DNA from 3 places in the Cellulomonas sp. JZ18 genome. Region 3 is predicted to be linked to each of the others. Evidence: riboswitches for the same ligand, from Rfam matches in the RefSeq annotation. Region 3 holds a riboswitch; each other region holds the start of a gene.
What was found. Region 3 has a riboswitch for thiamine pyrophosphate ahead of GC089_RS06760 (YkoF family thiamine/hydroxymethylpyrimidine-binding protein). Riboswitches for the same ligand answer to the same signal wherever they lie in the genome.

Region 1: it holds a riboswitch for thiamine pyrophosphate, as region 3 does, so the genes downstream of both, GC089_RS01420 (MFS transporter) here and GC089_RS06760 (YkoF family thiamine/hydroxymethylpyrimidine-binding protein) in region 3, are expected to answer to the same signal.
Region 2: it holds a riboswitch for thiamine pyrophosphate, as region 3 does, so the genes downstream of both, GC089_RS16915 (thiamine ABC transporter substrate binding subunit) here and GC089_RS06760 (YkoF family thiamine/hydroxymethylpyrimidine-binding protein) in region 3, are expected to answer to the same signal.

The regions. Positions count from the first base shown of each region.
Region 1 is NZ_CP045245.1:318,435-323,516, forward strand. It holds gene GC089_RS01410 (hypothetical protein) at 1-133, opposite strand, end outside; gene pheA (prephenate dehydratase) at 274-1,230, shown strand; TPP riboswitch at 1,285-1,395, shown strand; gene GC089_RS01420 (MFS transporter) at 1,384-2,721, shown strand; gene GC089_RS01425 (diacylglycerol kinase family protein) at 2,765-3,910, opposite strand; gene serS (serine--tRNA ligase) at 4,173-5,082, shown strand, end outside.
Region 2 is NZ_CP045245.1:3,747,526-3,752,607, reverse strand. It holds gene GC089_RS16930 (MerR family transcriptional regulator) at 1-341, opposite strand, end outside; gene GC089_RS16925 (SulP family inorganic anion transporter) at 500-2,071, shown strand; gene GC089_RS16920 (DUF4235 domain-containing protein) at 2,090-2,368, opposite strand; TPP riboswitch at 2,482-2,602, shown strand; gene GC089_RS16915 (thiamine ABC transporter substrate binding subunit) at 2,670-3,767, shown strand; gene GC089_RS16910 (iron ABC transporter permease) at 3,784-5,082, shown strand, end outside.
Region 3 is NZ_CP045245.1:1,479,839-1,484,920, reverse strand. It holds gene GC089_RS06780 (hypothetical protein) at 1-10, opposite strand, end outside; gene GC089_RS06775 (glutathione S-transferase family protein) at 253-1,272, shown strand; gene GC089_RS06770 (CHAD domain-containing protein) at 1,269-2,189, shown strand; gene GC089_RS06765 (hypothetical protein) at 2,253-2,612, shown strand; TPP riboswitch at 2,710-2,832, shown strand; gene GC089_RS06760 (YkoF family thiamine/hydroxymethylpyrimidine-binding protein) at 2,968-3,666, shown strand; gene GC089_RS06755 (ECF transporter S component) at 3,663-4,361, shown strand; partial or broken gene GC089_RS06750 (ATP-binding cassette domain-containing protein) at 4,283-5,082, shown strand, end outside.

The DNA.
Region 1 (5,082 bases), 1.2 Mb from region 3:
CCGGGTCGGTGCCGGCCGGGTCGGTGCCGACCGCGGTCGCGGGTGCCGCGACGCCGACGCCGAGCACCGCGACGAGCACCGCCGCGAGCGCCGCGAGCAGGGCGGGGACGAGGGCGCGCAGGGACCGGGGCACCGCCTCAGCCTACGTGCGCGCACTAGGCTCGCCGGGGCCGCACGGGCGGCCGCGGACGCGTGCAGCGGTCCGTCGGGGCGCGGGTGCGCCCCGGACGCGGACCGGTGCGGCGCGACCGCCGGGCAGCAGCGGGAGGGGCGATGGGCGTGCCGCGCTACGCGTACCTGGGGCCGGCGGGGACGTTCACCGAGGAGGCGCTGCGGCGGGTCGCGTCCCCGGACGCGGCGCAGTACCTGCCGCAGACCGACGTCGGGTCGGCGATCGCCGCCGTCCGGGCGGGCGACGCCGACTACGCCGTGGTGGCGATCGAGTCGACGGTGGAGGGCGGCGTCACGGCGACGCTCGACGCGCTCGCGACCGGCGACCCGCTCGTCGTGCTGCGCGAGGTGCTGGTGCCGGTGCAGTTCACGCTCGTCGCCGCACCCGGGACCGCGCTCGCGGACGTGCGCCGCGTCTCGGCGCACCCGCACGCGTGGGTGCAGTGCCGGCGGTGGATCGCGGCGCACCTGCCGGGGTCGGTGCACGTGCCCGCGACGAGCAACACGGCGCCCGCGGCGCTGCTGGTGGAGGCGCTCGCGTCCGGTGACGCCGCGGGTCTGCCGTTCGACGCGGCGCTCGTGCCGCCGTCCGCCGTCGCGACGTACGGGCTGACGCCGCTGGCGGAGCACGTGGCGGACAACCCGTCGGCGCTCACGCGGTTCGTGGTCGTCGGGCACCCCGGCGAGGTGCCGGCGCGCACGGGTGCGGACAAGACGAGCCTCGTCGTGCACCTGCCGGACAACGAGGCGGGCGCGCTGCTGGCGATGCTCGAGCAGTTCGCGGTGCGCGGCGTGAACCTCTCGCGCATCGAGTCGCGGCCCATCGGCGACGCGCTCGGCCGGTACTCGTTCTCGATCGACGCCGAGGGGCACATCACGGACGAGCGGATGGGCGAGGCGATCATGGGCCTGCACCGGCGCTGCCCGTACGTGCGCTTCCTCGGGTCGTACCCGCGCGCCGACGCGGTCGCGCCGACCGTGCACGTCGGCACCGCCGACGAGGACTTCGTCGAGGCACGCGCCTGGCTCGCCCGCCTGCGCTCCGGCGGCGCGGTCTGACGTCCCGCCGTGGACAGGTCGCGGCCCGCCCGTGACCCGCCGCTAGCATCGCCGGCACCACCACACGGGAGCCCGCACCAGCGGGCTGAGAGGACGGCTGTCGGGCCGTCGACCGTTCGAACCTGTCCGGGTCATGCCGGCGTAGGGAGTGCCATGCCTGACGTGCGTCCTGTCCTGCCCACCGAGCCCGCGGCTGAGGCCGCGACGTCGCCCGCCCCGCCCTCCGCGGGCACCGCGGCGGCCGCCGACCCCGCCCGCGCGGCCGTGCGCGGCGGCGTCCTCGGCAACTACGTCGACCAGTTCGACATCTTCCTGCCCGTCCTCGCGCTCGCGCCGGTCGCGGCGGAGCTCTACGGCACCCGCGCGGTCGTCACGTACGCCGGGCTGGTCTTCGTCGCGACGCTGGTCGGCCGCCCGCTCGGCGCCGCGCTGCTCGGTTCGCTCGCCGACCGCGTCGGCCGGGCCGCCGTCGCCCGGGCCAGCATGCTCGGTCTCGGGGTCACCACGCTGCTCATCGCGGCGCTGCCGGTCGCGGCGATGAGCCACGAGGTGGTGCTCCTCGCGGTGGTGGCGCTGCGGTTCGTCAGCGGCGTGCTCATCGGCGGCGGGTACACCTCGGCGGTGCCGCTCGCGATCGAGTGGTCGGCGCCGCGCCGGCGCGGGTTCGTCAGCGGGCTCGTCATGGCGATGTCGCCGGCGGCGAACGCGACCATCGCCACCCTGGTGCTCGTGCTGCTCGGCGCGCTCGGCAGCGACGGGTACGCCGCCTGGGGGTGGCGCGTGCCGTTCGTCGTCGGCGCGGTGCTGGCGTTCGTCGCGGTCGTGCACTTCCGCCGGCACGTGCGGGACACGCCGGAGCGCGCGGCGGCGGCGCCCGCGGCCCGTCCGCTGACGTCCGTGCTGGTCGGTGCGGAGCGGCACCGGCTGTGGCGGCTGCTGGTGCTCATGACGGGGCTGTGGCTGTTCACGAACATGGCGGTGGCCGTGGTGACGTCGCAGCTGGACGTCGTCGCGGGGCTCGACGGGCGGGCCGTCACGCTGACGATGCTCGTCGCGACCGCGGTGTCGGCGGTCGCGATGGTCGCGAGCGGGCACGCGTCGACGCCCGTCGGCCGCCGGCGGTTCCTCGTCGCGTTCGGTGCCGGCGCGGCCGTGCTGGCCCCCGCGACGTACCTCGCCGCGTTCGGCGCGCCGGCCTCGGGTCCGGCGCTGGTCGCGCTCGTCACCGTGCTGCAGGTCGTCACCGTCTCGGCGTACGGGCCGATCGGCGCGCACCTGGCCGAGCGCTTCCCGCCCGCGGTGCGGTCCAGCGGGTACGGCACGGCGTACTCGCTGTCCATCGTGCTGCCCGCGCTCTACCCGTTCTGGCTGCCGCCGCTGCAGCAGGCGTGGGGCGACGTCGCGCCCGTCGCGGCGGTGCTCGCCCTGGGCGGCGTGCTCGTGGCGGTGGGGGCGGCGGCGTCGCCGGGGGAGGCGATGGCGCGGGACTGACGCCCGCCTCCCGGACCCGGGGGTGCCGGCTCGCCGCGGGACGTCAGGCGGGGACGCGCACGACCAGGGACTGCCGGTCCACGCGCGCCTCGACCTCGGTGGCGCGCCCGACGATGTCGCCGTCGACCTGCACGGGCTCGGGCACGCCGGCGGCGAGGTGCACGCGGCGGGCGCGGGTGTGGTCGATGCGGCCGATCTTGCCCGGCAGGTCGTTGCGCGCCCCGATGCCCTGCAGCGCGACCTCGCCGAAGAGCTGGGCCCACCCGGCGATGCCGCCGCGCGTGTCGATGAGCGCCACGTCGAGCTCGCCGTCGTCGATGATCGCGTCCGGGAGCAGCGTGATCCCGCCGGGGAGCTTGCCGCAGTTGCCGATGAGCATGCTGCGCACGCGCACGGTCTCGGCGGGCTTCTGGTCGAGCCGGACCCGCAGGCGCAGGCGGCGTCCGTTGAGGTGGCGTGCGCCGGCGACGAAGTACGCCATCCAGCCGACCTTCGCCTTCAGCTCCTCGTCGGCGTCGGCCACCATCTGGGCGTCGAAGCCGAGGCCCGCGATGACGAGGAAGACGTGGTCGCGCGGGTGGTCGGTGTCGGCGGGCATGTCGTCGGCCGCCTCGGCGATGTCGTCGTCCATCTGCGACTCCCACTTCAGGACGCGCAGCCAGCCGACGTCGATCGGCTTGTCCTGACCGTCGATCGCGATGCCCATGGCGGCGATCGGGTCGTTGAGCGGGATGTCGAGGTTGCGCGCGAGCAGGTTGCCGGTGCCGAGCGGCATGAGGCCCATCGGGACGCCCGTGCCGGCCAGCGCCTCGGCGACGGCGCGCACCGTGCCGTCGCCGCCGACCGCGATGACGATGTCGGCGCCCATCTCGACCGCCTGGCGGGCCTGCCCGACCCCGGGGTCCTCGACCGTCGTCTCGAGCCACACCGGCTCCGGCAGGTAGCGCTCCGACGCGGCCTTGTAGACGGCGGCCCGCAGCGCCGGCACGTCCGGCTTCGAGGGGTTGGCGACGAACGCGACGAGCCGCCCCTCGCGGGGCGCCTCGGCCACGTGCTGCACGGCCTCGGCGTGCACGAGGTCGTCGTCCTCACGGACCCGGCGCTGACGCACGAACACCGTCCCGGCCAGGGCCAGCGCCAGCACCGCCAGGACGACGGCCACGACCGAGACCCACTCCACCCACGACATGTCGCGAACGTACCGGCGCCCCGACCCTCCGGCGATCCGGGAGCCCCCCGTCCCACCCCGCCCCGCCCCCGTCCCACCCCGTCCCGCCCGCCACCCCGCCCCCCCCGCCCCGCCCCATGCCGCCGAGTCCGCCGGTGCTGCGGCGAGTCCGACGGCTACGGGTCGAGAAGTCGGCACGGAAGCGGCGGACTCGGCGACGGGTGCGGGGCGGGTCCGTGGGCGTGCGCCGGGTGGGTGGCCGTGCGGTCGGTAGGGTCGACGCGTGATCGATCTGCGGCTCCTGCGGGAGGACCCCGATGTCGTGCGCGCCAGCCAGGTGGCGCGCGGTGAGGACCCGCACCTCGTCGACGAGGTGCTCGAGGCCGACGCCCGGCGTCGCTCCGCGCTGACGGAGTTCGAGACGCTGCGCGCCGAGCAGAAGGCGCACGGCAAGAAGGTCGCGCAGGCGTCCGGGGACGAGAAGCAGGCGCTGCTCGCGCACACCAAGCAGCTCGCGGAGCGCGTCAAGGCGCTGCAGGCCGACGCGGCCGCCGCTGAGGAGCGTGCCGCCGAGCTCGCGCGCCGCATCGGCAACGTCGTCGAGGACGGCGTGCCCGAGGGCGGCGAGGACGACTACGTGGTCCTGGAGCACGTCGGCACGCCTCGCGACCTGGCCGCCGAGTACGGCCCCGACTTCGTCGTGAAGGACCACCTCGACCTCGGTGAGGGCCTCGGCGCGATCGACACCGAGCGCGGCGCCAAGGTGTCGGGCGCGCGCTTCTACTTCCTGACGGGCATCGGCGCGCGGCTCGAGCTCGCGCTGCTCACCGCGGCCACCGATCTCGCGCTGCGCAACGGCTTCACGCCGATGATCACGCCGACGCTCGTGCGGCCCGAGATCATGGCGGGCACCGGGTACCTCGGCGCCCACGCGGACGAGGTCTACCACCTGCCGGCCGACGACCTGTACCTGGTCGGCACGAGCGAGGTCGCCCTCGCCGGCTACCACAAGGACGAGATCCTCGACCTGTCGGCCGGGCCCCTGCGGTACGCCGGCTGGAGCGCCTGCTACCGGCGCGAGGCCGGCTCGTACGGCAAGGACACCCGCGGCATCATCCGCGTGCACCAGTTCCACAAGGTCGAGGCCTTCGTGTGGGCGCGCCCCGAGGACGCCGCCGAGGAGCACCGCCGGA
Region 2 (5,082 bases), 1.8 Mb from region 3:
ATCGCGAGGCGGCGCGCGAGGTCGGCGCGTCGCTCCCGGGCGGCGGCGAGGTGGCCCGCGAGCTGCGCGCGCACGCCCTCGTCCACGTCGCCTGCCGCGATCCGGTCGGTGACGGCGAGCAGGTCCGCCATCTCCTCGAGCGTGAAGCCGAGCGGCTTCATGCGGCGGATGAGCAGCAGGCGCTCGACGTCGGCGTCGGTGTAGAGGCGGAACCCGCCGTCGGTGCGGGCGGACGGGCGCAGCAGGCCGACCTCGTCGTAGTGGCGCAGGGTGCGCAGCGACAGTCCGGTGCGCTCGGCGACCGCGCCGATGTGCATGGTCGTCGGGGGCTCGTCCGTCATGGGCACCATCCTGCCGGTCGCCGCGGCCTCGCCCCGCGGACGCCCGACCCTACCCTCACGTGAGGGTAGAGTTGTTCTCGCCCCAGGGCGCCTCGCCCTGCCGTGCCCGACGCCGCGCGCGGTCCCGACACCCCTCGTCACCCCGGAAGGGGACAGCCGTGCCCGCCGACACGCCCCCCGACGCCACGTCCGCGTCCGCCGTCCCGCTGCCCGACCCCGCCGCCGCACCCGTGCCCGTGGACGGGCCCCCGGAGGCCGACCGGGCCTGGTCCGTCCGCGCGGCGCTGCGCTCGCCGGCGCGCCTGCGGACCGAGGTGCTCGCGGGCCTCGTCGTGGCCCTCGCGCTCATCCCCGAGGCGATCGCGTTCTCGATCATCGCGGGCGTCGACCCGCGCGTGGGTCTGTTCGCGTCGTTCACGATGGCGGTGACGATCGCGGTCGTCGGCGGGCGGCCGGCCATGATCTCCGCCGCGACCGGCGCGGTCGCCCTCGTCGTGGCGCCCGTCGTGCGCGAGCACGGCGTCGAGTACCTGCTCGCGACCGTGGTGCTGGCGGGCGTGCTGCAGGTCGTGCTCGGGCTGGCGGGCGTCGCCCGGCTGATGCGCTTCATCCCGCGCTCGGTGATGGTCGGCTTCGTCAACGCGCTCGCGATCCTCATCTTCACGTCGCAGCTCACGCACCTCGTCGACGTGCCGTGGGTCGTCTACGCGCTCGTCGCCGCCGGCATCGCGATCATGGTGCTGCTGCCGCGGTTCACGACCGTGGTCCCCGCGCCCCTCGTCGCGATCGTCCTGCTGACGGTCCTCGTCGTGGCCGCCGGGATCGTCGTGCCGACCGTCGGTGACGAGGGCGCGCTGCCGGAGAGCCTGCCCACGCTGCTCGTCCCGGACGTGCCGTTCACCCTCGAGACGCTGCAGATCGTGCTCCCGTACGCGCTCGCCATGGCCGTCGTGGGCCTGCTCGAGTCGCTCATGACCGCCAAGCTCGTCGACGAGGTCACGGACACCCACTCCGACAAGACGCGCGAGTCGTGGGGGCAGGGCGTCGCGAACGTCGTCACCGGCTTCTTCGGCGGCATGGGCGGCTGCGCGATGATCGGCCAGACGATGATCAACGTGAAGGTCTCCGGCGCCCGCACGCGGATCTCCACGTTCCTCGCCGGCGTGTTCCTGCTGGCGCTGTGCGTCGGGCTCGGCGACGTCGTCGCGATCATGCCGATGGCGGCTCTCGTGGCCGTGATGGTCATGGTCGCGGTCGGCACGTTCGACTGGCACTCGCTGCGCACGCTGCGCCGCATGCCGCTGTCCGAGACGGCCGTGATGGTCTCGACCGTCGCGGTCACCGTGGCGACCCACAACCTCGCCTACGGCGTGGGCGTCGGCGTGCTGGTGGCGACGGTCCTGTTCGCGCGGCGCGTCGCGCACCTGACGAGCGTGACGCGGCTCGACGCGTCCGACGACGACGGGACGCGCGTCTACGCCGTCGAGGGCGCGCTGTTCTTCGCGTCGTCGAACGACCTCGTGCACCGCTTCGACTACGCGGGCGACCCGGCGCGCGTCGTCATCGACCTGTCCCGTGCGCACGTGTGGGACGCGTCCACGGTCGCGGCGCTCGACGCGATCCGCACCCGCTACGCCGCCCGCGGCACCCAGGTGGAGTTCGTCGGCGTCAACGCGGACAGCAGGGCCCGCCTGGACCGCCTCGCCGGCACCCTGGGCGCCGGCCACTGAGGCGCCGCGGGCCGCGCGTCAGCGGGCGATGAGCTTGGCCGCGCCGCGCGTGGCGAGCACGCGCGAGAGGGCCACCACGGCGCCCGTGATCACCGCGGCCAGCGCCACCTCCGAGAACTTGATGTCCTCGTCCGTCGAGTCCGCGGCCGGCGGCTTGTGCCCCTTCGTCTTCTCCCACGCGGTGTCGACGACCTTGTTCGCGACCCACACGGCGCCGAGCGTCACGCCCATCCCGACGATCTTCGCCACCATCGACTTGTCGTTGTCCGCCACGCGTCCTCCCAGGTCGTGCGTCATGTCCGCTACCAGGGACGACGCTATCGGCGCACGCCGTGCTCCGCAGTCCGGTGCGGGCGCCGACGGCCCCGGACGGGCGTCCGGACCACCCGCGCGACAGGACTAGGATCGGCCGTGAACGACAGGGGAGCGTCGAGCGCCGCACGGGCGCCCGGGCGCTGAGAGTGCGGACCACCGCAGACCCTCGAACCTGATCCGGGTGATACCGGCGTAGGGAGTCGGGCAGCTCTTTCCCCGCCGGTCGTCGTGCCCGCGGGTGCGTCGTCGGCGGGGACCCCTCCGCACGACGACGGAGGACACGATGACCCCCCGCACGACCCGGCGCGCGCTCGCGCTCACGAGCCTGACCGGCGCCGCCGCGCTCGCCCTGACCGCCTGCTCGGCCGTCGGCTCCGGCGGCGGCGCGAGCGACGACGCGACCGGCACCGCCGACGCCGGCACCGTCACGCTCGTGACGCACGAGTCCTTCGCGCTGTCCGAGGGGCTGCTCGAGCAGTTCGAGGAGGAGTCCGGGCTGACCGTCGAGGTCGTGCAGCAGGCGGACGCCGGCGCCCTGGCGAACCAGCTCGTGCTGACCAAGGACGCGCCCCTCGGCGACGTCGTCTACGGCCTCGACAACGCGTTCGCGACGCGTGCGCTCGACGAGGGCGTCGTCGTCCCGGCCGACGTCACGGCCCCGGCGGCGCAGGACGCGGCGCAGTACGCGGTCGAGGGCGACGACGAGGGCGCGCTGACCGCGATCGACTACTCCGACGTCTGCGTCAACGTCGACACCGCCTGGTTCGCCGAGCACGGCGTGCCCGAGCCGACGACGCTCGAGAGCCTGCTCGACCCGGCCTACCGCGACCTGCTCGTCGTGCCCGACCCCGTCACCTCGTCGCCGGGACTGGCGTTCGTCCTCGCCACGATCGGCGCGTTCGGCGAGGACGGCTGGGTCGACTACTGGGCGGGCCTGCGCGACAACGGCCTGAAGGTCGCCGACGGCTGGAGCGAGGCGTACTACACGGACTTCACCGCGGGCGGCGGCGACGGGCCGCGGCCGATCGTGCTGTCGTACGCGTCCTCCCCGCCGGCCACCGTCCCCGAGGGCGGCACCGAGCCGACGACCCGCGCGCTGCTGGACACGTGCTTCCGCCAGGTCGAGTACGCGGGCGTGCTCGCGGGCGCCGACAACCCCGAGGGTGGGGCGCAGCTGATCGACTTCCTGCTCTCCGACGCCGTCCAGGCCGACCTGCCCGGGTCGATGTACGTCTACCCGGTCAGCACCGCCGTCGAGCTGCCGGAGGAGTGGGCCCGCTGGGCGCCGCTCGCGGAGCAGCCGTTCGAGGTCGCCCCGGCGGACGTCGACGCGCACCGCGAGGAGTGGCTGACGACCTGGTCCGACACGGTCGTCGGCTGACCGACCCGGGGACGACATGACGACGACGCTCGAGCGGGCACGCCCCGCCGCACCGGCTTCCGGGCCGCGCGGCGGCGGCGTGCCGCCCGGGCGCGTCCTGTTCTGGGGCGGCGCGGTCGTCGTGCCGCTGGTGTTCCTCGGGGTGTTCTTCGCCTGGCCGGTCGCGGCGATCGTCGGCCGCGGGTTCGTCACCGACGGCGGGCTCGACCTGGGCGGGTTCGCGGACGTGCTGGGGCGGCCGCGCACGTGGCGGATCGTCGGGCAGACGCTCACGCAGGCGACGCTCGGCACGCTCGGGTCGGTGCTGCTCGGGGTCCCCGCCGCGTACCTGCTGCACCGGTGCACGTTCCCCGGGCGCGGTGCGGTGCGGGCGTTCGTCACCGTGCCGTTCGTGCTGCCGACCGTCGTGGTCGGCGTCGCGTTCCGCTCGCTGCTGGTCGAGAACGGCCTGCTGGGCGGGCTCGGCCTCGACGGCACGATGACGGCGATCGTGCTGGCGCTCGTCTTCTTCAACACCGCCGTCGTCGTCCGCACGGTCGGCGGCCTGTGGGAGCGGCTGGACCCGCGCGCCGAGCAGGCCGCGCGCTCGCTGGGCGCCTCGCCGTGGCGCGCGTTCCGCACGGTGACGCTGCCGGCCCTGGCCCCGGCGATCGCGTCGGCCGCGTCCCTCACCTTCCTCTTCTGCGCGACGGCGTTCGGCACGGTCCTCGTGCTCGGCGGCCGGCAGTTCGGGACCGTCGAGACCGAGATCTGGGTGCAGACGACGCAGTTCCTCGACCTGCGCGCCGCCGCGGTGCTGTCGGTCGTGCAGCTCGTCGTCGTGGTCGCCGCGCTCGCGCTCGCCGGTCGCGCCCGCGCCCGCACCGAGCGGGCGCTGCACCTGACCGAGCCCGTCGACGCCGCGCACCCCGTGCGCCTGCGCGACCCGTTCGACCTGGTCGCCGTCGTCGTCACCGCCGTCACCGTCGCCGGCCTGATCGCGCTGCCGCTCGTGAACCTCGTGGTCCGCTCGCTGCGCACGCCGGACGGGTGGGGGCTGGGCAACTACGCCCGGCTGGCCGAGCCGGCCGACGTGCTGCGCGTGACGCCGTGGGAGGCGGCGGTGACGTCGCTGCGGGTCGCGCTCGACGCCACCGTGCTCGCGCTCGTCGTCGGCGGGCTGGTCGCGCTCGTGGTGTCGCGCCGCCCGCGCGCGGCCGCCGGGCGGCGGGCCGTCGCGGGCCTCGACGCGCTGTTCATGCTGCCGCTCGGGGTGTCGGCGGTGACCGTGGGGTTCGGGTTCCTGGTCTCGATGGACCGGCCGTTCGGGCTGCCG
Region 3 (5,082 bases):
CCGGCTGCACGCAGTCCCCTCCCGTGTCGTCGGGCGGCGGTGCCGCTGCTCGCACGGCCACCGGCCGCGGCCGGCGTCGGGCCGACGCCCAGCCACTGTAGGCGGCGCCGCCTGCGACCGCAGGCCCGCTGGTCACGGCCCTCCTGCGGGCGCGGCGGACGCGGGGCATGATCGGCGGGTGGACGACGCGACGACCTCCGCCCCTCGGCCGGCACCGACGTGCCGGGCACGGCCGCGCACGACCGGCCGGGCGTGTACGTCACGCCCGGCGCGGACTACGACCGCGACACCCGGTACATCACCACCCGGATCACCGCGGACGGGCGCGACGGGTGGCCCGTCGAGCCCGGGCGGTACCGGCTCGTGGTGTCCCGGGCGTGCCCGTGGGCCAGCCGGGCCGTGATCGTGCGGCGCCTGCTGGGCCTGGAGGACGCGCTCTCGATGGGCGTCTGCGGCCCGACGCACGACGAGCGGTCCTGGACCTTCGACCTCGACCCGGGCGGCGTCGACCCGGTGCTGGGCATCCCCCGCATCCGCGACGCCTACCTGCGCCGGGACCCGGAGTACCCCCGCGGCATCACCGTCCCGGCGATCGTCGACGTGCCGTCGGGGATGGTCGTGACGAACGACTTCGCGCAGATGACGCTCGACCTGGAGACCGAGTGGACGGCGTACCACCGCGCCGGGGCGCCGGACCTGTACCCGGACGCGCTGCGGGACGAGATCGACGAGGTGGCGCAGCGCGTCTACACCGAGGTCAACAACGGCGTGTACCGGTGCGGTTTCGCCGGCTCGCAGCGCTCGTACGAGCGGGCCTACGAGCGCCTGTTCGCGGGCCTGGACTGGCTGAGCGAGCGCCTCGCGGACCGCCGGTACCTCGTCGGCGACACCATCACCGAGGCCGACGTGCGGCTGTTCACGACCCTCGTGCGGTTCGACGCCGTCTACCACGGCCACTTCAAGTGCAACCGGTCCAAGCTCACGGAGATGCCGGTGCTGTGGGCCTACGCGCGCGACCTGTTCCAGACCCCCGGCTTCGGCGACACCGTGGACTTCGTCCACGTCAAGCAGCACTACTACGAGGTGCACCGGGACATCAACCCGTCGGGCGTCGTGCCGCGCGGTCCGCTCCTGGCCGGCTGGTTGACGCCGCACGGGCGCGAGGCGCTCGGCGGTCGGCCGTTCGGCGACGGGACGCCGCCCGGGCCGGTGCGGCCGGAGGAGCGCGTCCCCGCGGGGCACGGTGCAGCGGGCGACGAGGCCGGGGAGTGAGCGCGCCCGAGCTCGCGCACGCCCCCGTCGAACCCCGCGACGGCACCGCGCGCGAGCACGTGCGCGCCGCCGTCGCCGCGGGCGTCGCGGCCCTGGTCGCCGCCGGGCCCGGGCTCCAGGACGGCGACGACGAGGCCGTGCACGACGCCCGGGTGGCGACCCGGCGCCTGCGCGCCGCGCTGGGCGTGTTCCGCCCGGTGCTCGACCGCGAGCACGTCGCGCCGCTGCGGGCGCAGCTGCGCACGCTCGGGCGGCTGCTGGGGGACGTGCGCGACCCGGACGTCGAGCGCGCGGCGCTGCTGGACCTGCTCGACGCGGAGCCGGCCGAGCTGGTCGTGGGGCCGGTCCGCCGTCGCGTCGACGACGACCGGCGGACCGCGCGCACCGACGCGCTCGAGCGCCTGCACGCCCACCTGGCCTCCGGCGAGCACCGGCGCCTGCTCGCAGCGCTCGCCTCCCTGGCGGAGGACCTGCCGCCGGGGCCGCGCGCCGACGAACCGGCCGAGCGGCTGCTCCCCCGACGGGCACGCAAGGCGTGGCGCCGCTTCGACGCGGCCGTGGAGCGGGCGACCGCGGTGCCGCCCGGTCCCCGACGGGACGAGGCGCTGCACGCCGCCCGCAAGGACGCCCGCCGTGCCCGGTACGCGGCCGAGGTCGCGGCATCTGCCGTCGGCGCCCCGGCCCGGCGCTCGGCGCGCCGGGCGAAGGCGGTGCAGGCGGCGCTCGGGGACCAGCACGACGCGCGGGTCCGCCAGGCGTCGCTGCGCAGGGTCGCGATGCAGGCCCACCTCGACGGGGAGAACGCGTTCACCTACGGGCGGCTGCACGCCCTGGCGCAGGTCGCGGCCGACGCCGCCGAGCGGGACGGCCTCGTGGCGATCGAGCGGGCGCGCCGCGGGCGGGGCTGGCTCGGCTGAGACGCGTCGCCCGTACCGGCTCCCGGCGCGCCGCGGCGCGGGCCGCTCCGTAGCGTGGACGGCATGACGGAGCGCGCCGAGGTGGACCAGTTCTTCGACGAGTACCGCCGCGGGCTGCTCGCCCGCGACACGGCGGCGGTGGCGGGTCTGTACGCCGTGCCGGCGCTCATCGCGTTCCCGGCGCAGTCGCTGGCGGTCGCGGACCGCTCGCAGACGGAGGCGTTCTTCGCCAGCGCGTGGGAGCAGGACGACGGGGTCGACGACGTCACGTCCGAGGTGCGCGTCGTGGCCGAGACCGGGCACAGCGTGTGGGCCGACGTCACATGGCGCTACGGGGACGAGCGGACGGAGCGGTTCATGTACCAGCTCGTCCAGGACGGCGACGCCTGGCGCATCGCCGTCCTCACGCCGCTGACGTCCTGACGCTGCGGGCGAGGTGCGGCCGGCGGGCACGGGACGCCCCCGCCCGCCGTCCCGGGCACCCTGGTCACGGCGTCGCGGGGCGCGCTAGGGTCGGCGCCACACGCCCCCGGGGAGCGCAGGAGCGCTGAGAGTGCCGGCCGGACGCCCGTCGTCCCACCGGCTGACCCGTGGAACCTGATCTGGTCAGCACCAGCGTAGGGAGCAGGGCTCGTGTCGCGGCGACCCGCGGCGCGCCTCCTCCCGTCGCGCGCCCGCACGGGTGCACGACGGGCGGGCGCGTCCGCGTGCCGGCGGGGCTCGCCACCTCCTCCTGCCCGGTTGCGTCCTCCCCGGGGGCCCGACCCCGGGAGGACCCGTGACCCCGACCACCACCCCCGACGCCGCCACCGACGCCGCGGCCGACACCGGCACCGGCACCGCGAGCAGCGCCCCCGCCGCGCACGACGACCGGCGGACGCGCGCCGCCGCGCTCGGCGTCGGCGCGCGCGTGTCCGTGCACCCGCACCGCGACGACTTCGCGCCCGTGCTCCTCGCGGCGCTGGACGCGCTCGACCGCACGGGCGTCGACGTGGTGACCGACGACGTCTCGACGCTCGTGCGCGGACCCGAGCCGGACGTGCTGCGCACCGTCGTCGCGCTCGTGACCGCCGTCGCGCGCGCCGGCGGGCACGTGGTGGCGCACGTCCACCTGTCCCGCGGCTGCCCCGGCGAGGTCGCGTGCGACCTCGGCGACGACGTCGTGCTCGCCCCGGTCGACCTGCCGCTGCCCGCACCGGTCGGCCTGCCCGCGAGCGCGCACTGGGCGCTGTACCCGCTCGGCGTCGACGGGCACCTGGACGCGGTGCTCGCGGCCGTCGAGGAGGCGGGCACGCGGGTGCGCGTGACGCCCGAGCACTACGTCACCCGGCTGGACGGGGACCTCGCGGACGTGCTGGGCGCCGTGGCGCTCGCGTGGGCCCGCACGGGTGAGCACGTGCGGCACGTGGTGACGCACGTGACCGTCTCGGTGGGCTCGCCGTCCGCCGCCCCGGCGCACGTGGCGGTGACCCGGTGAGCGCGCAGGACGCCGCGCCCGCCGACGTGGACGCGCCGGTCGTCGACGTCCGGGCCCGCCGCGGGCTCACGCTGTCCGAGCTCGTGCTGCTGACCGTCCTCGCGGCCGTCTTCGGGTTCCTCTACTGGGCGCTCGTGCAGGCCTGGGGCGCCCTGCAGCTGGCGATGGGACCGTTCGGCGACCTCGCCCAGCACGTGCTCGTCGGCGGCTGGATGGTCGTCGCCCCGCTCGCGCTGTACATCGTGCGCAAGCCGGGGGTCGGGGTGGTGGTCGAGCTCGCGGCCGCGCTCGTCGAGGTGGCGTTCCTGGCGTCGCCCGTGGGGCCGATGCTGCTCGTCGTCGGTCTCGTGCAGGGTGCGGGCGCCGAGCTGGCGTTCACCTTGACCCGGTACCGGCGCTACGGGTGGTGGGTGTTCGTGCTGAGCGGCGTGACGGCGGCCGTCGCGAGCACCCTGCTCGGCATGGTGCGGTCCGGGTGGCACCTGCAGGACCTGTTCGCGCTGCGGGTCGCGCTGCAGCTCGTCAGCGGCGTCGTCCTGTGCGGGCTGCTGGCGCGCGTGCTCGGGGACGCGCTCGTGCGCACGGGTGTGCTCGACGAGACGGCCCTGGGCCGCGCGTGGCGGGCCCGGGTCGCGCGCGACGCCGGCGCGCCCGTCCCCGCGGCGGGCGCCGCCGGCGACGGGGCGCCCGCGTGATCGAGGTGGGCGGGCTGCGCGTGCGCTGGCCGCACGCCGACGAGGACGTGCTCGCCGGCACCGACCTGACGGTGCGGGCCGGCGAGCACGTCCTCGTGCTGGGCGCCTCGGGCTCCGGGAAGAGCACGCTCCTGCGCACGCTCGCGGGGGTCGTGCCGCAGCAGGTCGACGCGCACACGTGGGGCCGCGTGCACGTCGCCGGCCGACGCGTCCTGGCACCGTCGGGGCCGGGGCGGCCCTCCGTCCCCACCACCGCGACCGCGCACCTCGCCCGGGACGTCGGCACCCTCACGCAGGACCCGTGGGCGCAGCTGTGCCTGCCGACCGTGACGGACGAGGTCGCGTCCGGCCTGGAGCACCGGGGCGTGCCGGCCGCGGAGATCGACGCGCGCGTGGCGGACGCGCTGCGGGCCGTCGGGGCCGCCCACCTCGCCGGCCGGCGGACCGCCACGCTCTCCGGCGGTGAGGGGCAGCGGGTCGCGCTGGCCGCCGTGCTCGCCGCCCGTCCCCGGGTGCTGCTGCTCGACGAGCCGACGGCCCTGCTCGACCCGGCGGGTGCCGCCGGGGTGGCCCGCGCGCTGCGAGCCGCCGGCGGTCCGGACCCGACCACGCTGCTCGTCGAGCACCGGCTGGACGAGCACGACGGGGCCGGTCCGGGGGGCGCGGGCGGGCTGCCCGAGCGGGTGGTCGTGCTCGGCGCCCGCGGCCACGTCGTCGCCGA